2 regions of the Neptunomonas sp. ABH4_499 genome follow, and region 1 is predicted to be linked to the other one. Evidence: riboswitches for the same ligand, from Rfam matches in the RefSeq annotation. Region 1 holds a riboswitch; the other holds the start of a gene.
What was found. A riboswitch is a leader RNA that binds a small molecule or an ion and turns the genes downstream of it on or off. The one in region 1 is predicted to bind thiamine pyrophosphate.
Positions count from the first base shown of each region.

Region 1 (3,655 bases):
GCCTTTTAGCTTCCTGCAGGACAGGTCCGCGAATGTCGTAACAGACATTGGTGAGCTTGTTTGATTTGCGAATAACGGACATGATGTTGTTTCCAAAAATCTGCCAATCGATCGGTAGGCAGGGCGTACGCGAGAAATAAAAAATCATCATACGCCTTTTCATACCTGAAAAGAACTGTCGTCAAGGTGGAATATCCCGAAAAATCGGGCGTTTACGAGAAAAAGATTGTTTACGTTACAGGAAACAAGATGAAATCATTCGAGTGGATATATCAGCATGCATTAGAGCAAAAAGGCGAAGTTGTCGAAAGCCTATTGCCACAGTGTTTCACCAGTGAAGAGCTGGCCAAACAAAGCGATGCGGATCTGTTCTCGGCCATGAGTTTACGGATTTTTCGCGCCGGTCTTAAGCATTCGGTGGTGGATGCAAAATGGCCCGCATTTGAAAAAGCCTTTTTTGGCTTTGATCCGCACAAAGTGGCGTTGATGAGCGATGAGCAGCTCGAGAACTTGATGGGTAATGATCAGATTATTCGTCACTGGGGCAAAATCAAAGCCACCCGAGCAAATGCCTTTTTCATGGTCGAAACGGCCGAACAACACGGCAGCTTTGCTAAATGGCTTGCGCAGTGGCCGGTGGATGACATCACAGGGCTTTGGGCCTATCTGAAAAAGCATGGGCAGCAACTAGGGGGCAACTCTGGACCTTACTTTTTGCGCATGGTGGGCAAAGATACCTTCGTGATGACCGATGATGTTGTAGCCGCCTTAAAAGCCCAAGGCGTGATCGATAAAAAACCGACCGCCAAACGAGATGTGGCGTTAGTACAGCAGGCGTTTAACCAGTGGCACAAAGAGTCGGGCCGACCCATGTGCCAAATCAGTCGTTTACTCTCATTTTGCGTGGGTTAGCGATCATCGTTTCGTTTGGGCGTTAATGTCGACAGGAAGCTTGCCAAATCATCGGCAATCTTCCTGACCGCTCCTTTTTTGGGGTACTCCAACCAAACCGATCCATCCTCATTACGAATCGATAAAATGCCGTCATCCGGCAGCGTGCAGGCAAAAAAGAAGCTGACCGGCTGCTTGCGCTTCATCTGGCTAAATACGTGTCCTAGTAAGTTCTCTCTTAAACGCTCAAGGTCTGGCTCGCTCCAAGGAAACAGCAAGGTTAAATCCCCATCTGGGGCGCCCATTAATAATGGATCGGACCAGTATTGGCTGTAATAAGCCTGCACGCTTGGGTGGACGGTAAGCTCAAGTGCGCTTCCTAACCGATCGAACAAATCATGCGCCTTATCTTGTTGTACCGGTTGCCATTTGATGGGTTCTCCATCCGGTGCTTCGCCTTGATAACAAGGGGAGGGGAACGCACGGTCCATAATGACCGTAGCGGGCTGCTCAGTGTGCAAGGCATTCCATTGGTTTATAAGACGATTCAACTGTTGGGCGATTGGGCAATCCATAAAAGCTTTACCGGTAAACGATGTGAGAGTGCGCATCTTAACGCAACTTAAAAGCGTGGCGAAATGAACACTGGGTTTCGCTGGTCGATTGGCGTGTGAATCCGTACAATGCGCATCCATTACACGCGTGTGTAATTCGCCTTGGGGTGGCTACGGCCTGAGATCTCAGTGATGAGGGACCCAATGAACCTGATCCAGTTAATACTGGCGTAGGGACAGGCAGAGTAAACGTCGTACCGGATCTGGGGTATTACCCCCCTGCATCTATATGAATGCCCGATGGGTGAGATCTCTCCTGTCCTTTTTATATCGATATAGAAAGGATATCCATGAAACCATTTCGATCCTCTTTACCTTTCCTAAGCGCTTGTGTGCTGACACCTATGGTGCCGCAGTGGGCGTTGGCCGATTCTGTTGATGAGTCCACACTCGATGAGATTGTGGTCAGCGCCGACTTCAGACCGACGTTAGCCAGCGAAACGGCCGTGAGCTTAACGGACATTGATGCGGCAACAATGGACGCACGAGGCGCTGAGCACCTTGAAGATGTGTTGGGGCTTGCGCCCAACGTGAACTTATCCGCCGGTGCATCGCGCGGGCAGTTTTTCCAAATTCGCGGTATGGGCAGTCGCAGTCAATTCAATGCGCCGATCAACCCATCGGTGGGTTTGATCATCGACGGTGTGGATTTTAGCCGTACCGGCGGGGCGGCCACTCTGTTTGATATGGAATCGGTGGAGGTACTCCGTGGTCCGCAGGGGACGCGGTTTGGCTCTAATGGCTTGGCGGGTACGATCAACTTGCAAAGTAAAGCGCCAACCGATCAAATGGAAGCCCATGCGCAATTGGGGTTAGCGGATTACAACACGCGTGATCTGGGTGTCGCCGTTGGTGGCGCGCTGATGGAAGACAAGCTGCTTGGGCGTTTGTCGGTGTTCTCTCATCAGTCCGATGGGTACATGAAGAACGACTATCTCAACCGCCGGAATACTCAAGAGCAAGATGAAACGACGTTGCGTGGCAAGCTACGGTGGTTGGCTTCGGACGATCTGACCATTGATCTCAGTTACCTCTATCTGAACATCGACAACGGTTATGATGCCTTTACGCTCGATAACAGCCGTACCAGCGTTTCGGACGACCCCGGGCAAGATCAGCAGCACACCCATGCGTTGTCGATTAAAAGCCAGTGGGAGGCTGATGAGCGCTTCTTGGTTGAAACCGAATGGACTTACCTAAACAGCGATATCGTCTACTCCTACGACGCGGATTGGGGCTACGCTGGGCAATTCGATGATGCGCTGTATCCGTACGTAGGTACTCAGCGTTTTGATCGCGCCCGAGATAACGCGTCTGCCGAAATCCGCTTGGTGTCTAATCCTGAAGGACGTATCTTTAATCACTCGACAGATTGGGTCGTAGGTATCTACCGCATCAATCAAGATGAGTCGTTTAAAGAAACCTCGGATTATGGCGTGTTTGGTACACCCCCAGTGCTGAGTGGGGATTACCTAACCCAGAACAGCTCTGTGTACGGCCAACTGGATACGCATCTAACCGATAAGCTGACTTTGGTGAGTGGTGCGCGTGTTGAGTACTTTAAAGCCAAGTACGATGACAACACGGCGTTGTCGATCCACACCGATGAAGTCCTCTTTGGCGGCAAGCTTGGCCTGAACTATCAGGTAACGCCAGAGCATCTTCTATTTACCTCCTTGTCACGTGGTTATAAAGCCGGTGGTGTTAACAACACCGCGGCGTTACCGACGGATCAGCGTGATTTCGAGACGGAATACAGTCTAACCTTGGAATTAGGGGCAAAGTTCCGCTGGTTGGATGATCGTTTAACGACTGATCTTACCCTGTTCTATACCCAACGACGTGATGCTCAGGTCAATGAGTATGTGCAAATTGGGCCACAGTTTATCTCCTACACCGACAATGCGGCCAAAGCGACGCACCAAGGGATTGAAGCAAGCTTGGATTGGTTGGTCAGCTACGATGTGCGCTTGATGGCATCGGTTGGTCTGCTAGACGCAGAGTTTGATCGATACGCGCCAAATGGCGAGTCGATGAAAGGACGTGATGTGGCGCATGCGCCTAACTACACCTACAGCGTAGGCTCGGAAGTGTACCTCACCGATGCGTGGACGCTGCGCGCGAACGTAGAAGGTAAGGATGCGTTCTAC
Region 1 covers NZ_JBSWXK010000027.1:1,794-5,448, reverse strand. Annotated here, with positions in the region: gene ACXAF9_RS17690 (pyridoxal phosphate-dependent aminotransferase) at 1-82, opposite strand, end outside; gene ACXAF9_RS17685 (DNA-3-methyladenine glycosylase I) at 250-912, shown strand; gene ACXAF9_RS17680 (SecY-interacting protein Syd) at 909-1,502, opposite strand; TPP riboswitch at 1,599-1,700, shown strand; gene ACXAF9_RS17675 (TonB-dependent receptor) at 1,796-3,655, shown strand, end outside.

Region 2 (3,655 bases), on a different contig from region 1:
CGACACATCGTAGGCTTTACAAATCTCGCAGATCTCTTCGAAATGCGTGTATAGGAAGTTCTCTTTATGGTGAGCTAAACACCACTTCGCCATGATAGAGCCGCCGCGCGAAACGATACCCGTCATACGCTTCGCGGTCATCGGTACATATCGAAGCAATACACCGGCGTGAATCGTGAAGTAATCAACGCCCTGCTCTGCTTGCTCGATCAGTGTATCGCGGAACACTTCCCAGTTGAGGTCTTCTGCTACACCCTTCACTTTCTCAAGCGCTTGATAGATAGGCACCGTACCAATTGGGACAGGTGAGTTACGCAGAATCCACTCGCGTGTTTCGTGTATGTTGCGCCCTGTAGATAAGTCCATGATGGTGTCAGCACCCCAGCGCGTTCCCCAGGTCATTTTTTCAACTTCCTCTTCAATGGAGGAGGTCAATGCGCTGTTACCAATGTTGCCATTGATCTTCACCAAAAAATTGCGACCAATGATCATAGGCTCAAGTTCGGGGTGATTGATATTGGCCGGGATGATCGCTCGGCCTTCGGCCACTTCTTGGCGAACAAACTCTGGGGTGATCTCCTCCGGCAGGTTTGCTCCAAAGCTAAAGCCTGGATGCTGTTGAGCCACGCTTTGCCCTTCGGCGCGGGCTTTCGCAAGCTTCATGTTTTCTCGGATGGCGATGTATTCCATCTCTGGAGTCACTATACCTTGTCGTGCATAGTGCAACTGGGTCACATTGTGGCCGTGCTTTGCTCGACGCGGTTTACGTGTGAGCTCAAAGCGGAGCTGATCTAAGCGAAGATCCGCTTCCCTCACCCGCCCATACTCGGAGCTGAGTTGATTAAGCTGCTCGGTATCCTCTCGCTCTAAAATCCAGTTTTGTCGCAAAGGTGACAGACCTTTGCGAATATCGATTGAAGCCTCTGGGTCGGTGTAGGGGCCGGAGGTATCGTAAACATAGAGAGGATCGTTCTTTTCCCCACCAAAAGCGGTGGGTGTATCGTCTAGGCTGATCTCACGCATCGGAACACGAATATCGGGGCGCGAACCCTCAATGTACACTTTGCGAGAACGAGGAAACGGTTGCACAGAAGCGTGATCCACTTCGGCAGACTGGCTGAGATGGCGTTTATCTTTCATGACGGATTCTTGCGTTGGTTATTGTTTATTCTGAGCGTTCCAGAACGCGTGGAAGTGGTGCAAAGGACCATGTCCTTGCCCCACCTGTAATTGGTCTGCCGCTTTGATCGCTTCGGTCACAAACGCTTTTGCTTGTGAAACGGCATCGGGCATATCCAGCCCTTTAGCAAGCCCCGAGGCGATGGCAGAAGAGAGCGTACACCCGGTACCATGAGTATTCTTGGTGGGTATACGTTGAGTTGGAAACCGCAGCGTCGTGCGGCCATCGCTGAGCAAATCGACCGATGAGTCGCCGTTTAGATGACCGCCTTTGAGCAACACCCATTGCGAGCCAAGCTCCAATAACATGGGCAGCATGGCTTGCATCGCTTGCTCGCTATTGGGCTCAGGCACACCTAACAGCTCCACTGCTTCCGGCAGGTTCGGTGTAATCAAGGTTGCTTGCGGTATCAAAACCGACTGCAAAGCATGAATGGCTTCTGCTTTGAGCAATCGATCGCCGCTTTTCGACACCATGACCGGATCGACAACGAGCGGGCCATCATAAACATTCGCTTTAAGCGCAGATGCCACGGTTTCGATGGTGGACGCATCGCCAAGCATGCCGACTTTGATCGCGCTAATGCGGATGTCCGATAATACCGCTTCGATTTGAGCTGTGATCACATCCGAAGGTACAGGGTGAATAGCAGTAACAGAGTGAGTGTTCTGAGCCGTGATGGCTGTAATGACAGAAGTGCCAAACACGCCACAGGCGGAAAAGGTTTTGAGGTCGGCTTGAATGCCCGCACCACCACCGCTGTCGGAACCTGCAATGGTCAGTGCATTTTGGATACACGAGTGTTCTGATTGATATGTCATCTCGATTCCTACGCCAGTACGAGCTGGATCAGGTTCACGGGTATCATCTCAGCCAGACCATCTGGCACCCCGTCAAGATAAGATCAGTGTACGGTGATTCCTTGATAGTGTCTAGACACCTGTTTTTCGTGTTTTGCCGCCCTCATTAACGAAAAAGATACCTTTTGAATACACATTCAAGTATTCCTACTAAAAATAGGACTTTTTCCTATATCTTAAAAATCACCGATCGCCATAATAACAACCGTGGATCTCCTGTTCATGGAACGAATGTAAGGATGGCCTCGACAAGCGGAAAGGACACAAGGATGTACGCAAGGAAGCACCAGGTTTAACCTGTACCGCATGGAAAATGGAAGCCAAAATGAAGGCTCTGCAAAGGATTTGCGGAGCCTTCTGTCTTTCTGGGGTTCAAAACGCCGTTCGGCTTAATCACCTTTCACATCTTTACTCTTAATTGATCTCAACACTGCCCGCGCTTACGAACTCATATCAAAGCACAGCTCTGATGCTTTCAGAACAGCACTCTTAAGTTCAGTAATACATGGATTTAGAAGGGTAAATAGCGAAAGACCGACTAACGCATCCAGCAACGCTGAATGACAGAGCTGACCGGCAAGGTCGCACCAGAGGCGATCCAAGCGGCTATGTGATCAGCAACACCAGCAAATGACATGGGTTCGGGATGGGGTGTTGCTAACCAATCCGAAACGTGCGCCCGATTCCACTCATCGATGACGGTAGCTCGCTCAAGTGACTCTAGCAAAATCGCATTCGAGCGCTGCTCGGACTGGCCTTTCATCGGTTTGGTCAAGAACCGCTTCCCGTACTGCATCGCCTCGCTGGCCAAGCCAAACCCGCAGTTGGATATCACGCCATCACAACGTGCTAAGCATTGTTCAAATTGATCACGCGAGAGCGGATTAAACTGCACATTTTCTACCTGATAAGGGGCATCGCACTTTGCAAATACGTGAAATGTGTAATCCGGAAACCCAGAAAACCACCGCGTGAGCGTCTCAGCTCGTTCAAATGGCAGATACACTAAGATCTGTTTATCCTCGATGGAGCGTTCAAAGCGCGGCGGCGAAATCAAAGGCGGGATGATATCTCGGTTAAAGTGATCCCAATGCACACCAATGGGAACATTCACAGGCGCGAAGATCGACACACCAGGGCGCAGTAGCAAAGAAAGTCCTTTGTCTGGCAGTTTATGCTTAAACGCATATTGATGCGCTAATCCAACAGCTTTGACCTTTTTAAATTTGGCCGCCCAAGCGGTAACAGGCTCAAAATCGGTTAAAACTAGATCATAGCCATCCAGATCCAGAGCGCGAGCGTCTTTAATCAGCTGAGTCAGGCTATTGTTCATCAGTGTCGTCCATGGACGAACCTTGGCGCCGTCGCCCATATGGAAGGTCATACCACGAAAGACTTGGTAGTCGCCAAAGCACTCCATATCAAAGAGCGCTTCTTTAGGTCGTCCACTGAACAGATAATCCACTTCGATGCCTGCCGCTTTCAGGGCCGGCGCCATCACACGAGCGCGGGTAATGTGTCCATTTCCGGTTGCTTGTACGCCGTAGAGTATCTTCACAGTGCTCCCACCATCATCAATCGCCATGCGATTTCCGCCGACAAAACACCTAACGCC
Region 2 covers NZ_JBSWXK010000026.1:4,142-7,796, forward strand. Annotated here, with positions in the region: gene thiC (phosphomethylpyrimidine synthase ThiC) at 1-1,140, opposite strand, end outside; gene thiD (bifunctional hydroxymethylpyrimidine kinase/phosphomethylpyrimidine kinase) at 1,159-2,001, opposite strand; TPP riboswitch at 1,990-2,083, opposite strand; gene ACXAF9_RS17475 (glycosyltransferase family protein) at 2,579-3,598, opposite strand; gene ACXAF9_RS17480 (phosphatase PAP2 family protein) at 3,595-3,655, opposite strand, start outside.
Region 2: it holds a riboswitch for thiamine pyrophosphate, as region 1 does, so the genes downstream of both, thiD (bifunctional hydroxymethylpyrimidine kinase/phosphomethylpyrimidine kinase) here and ACXAF9_RS17675 (TonB-dependent receptor) in region 1, are expected to answer to the same signal.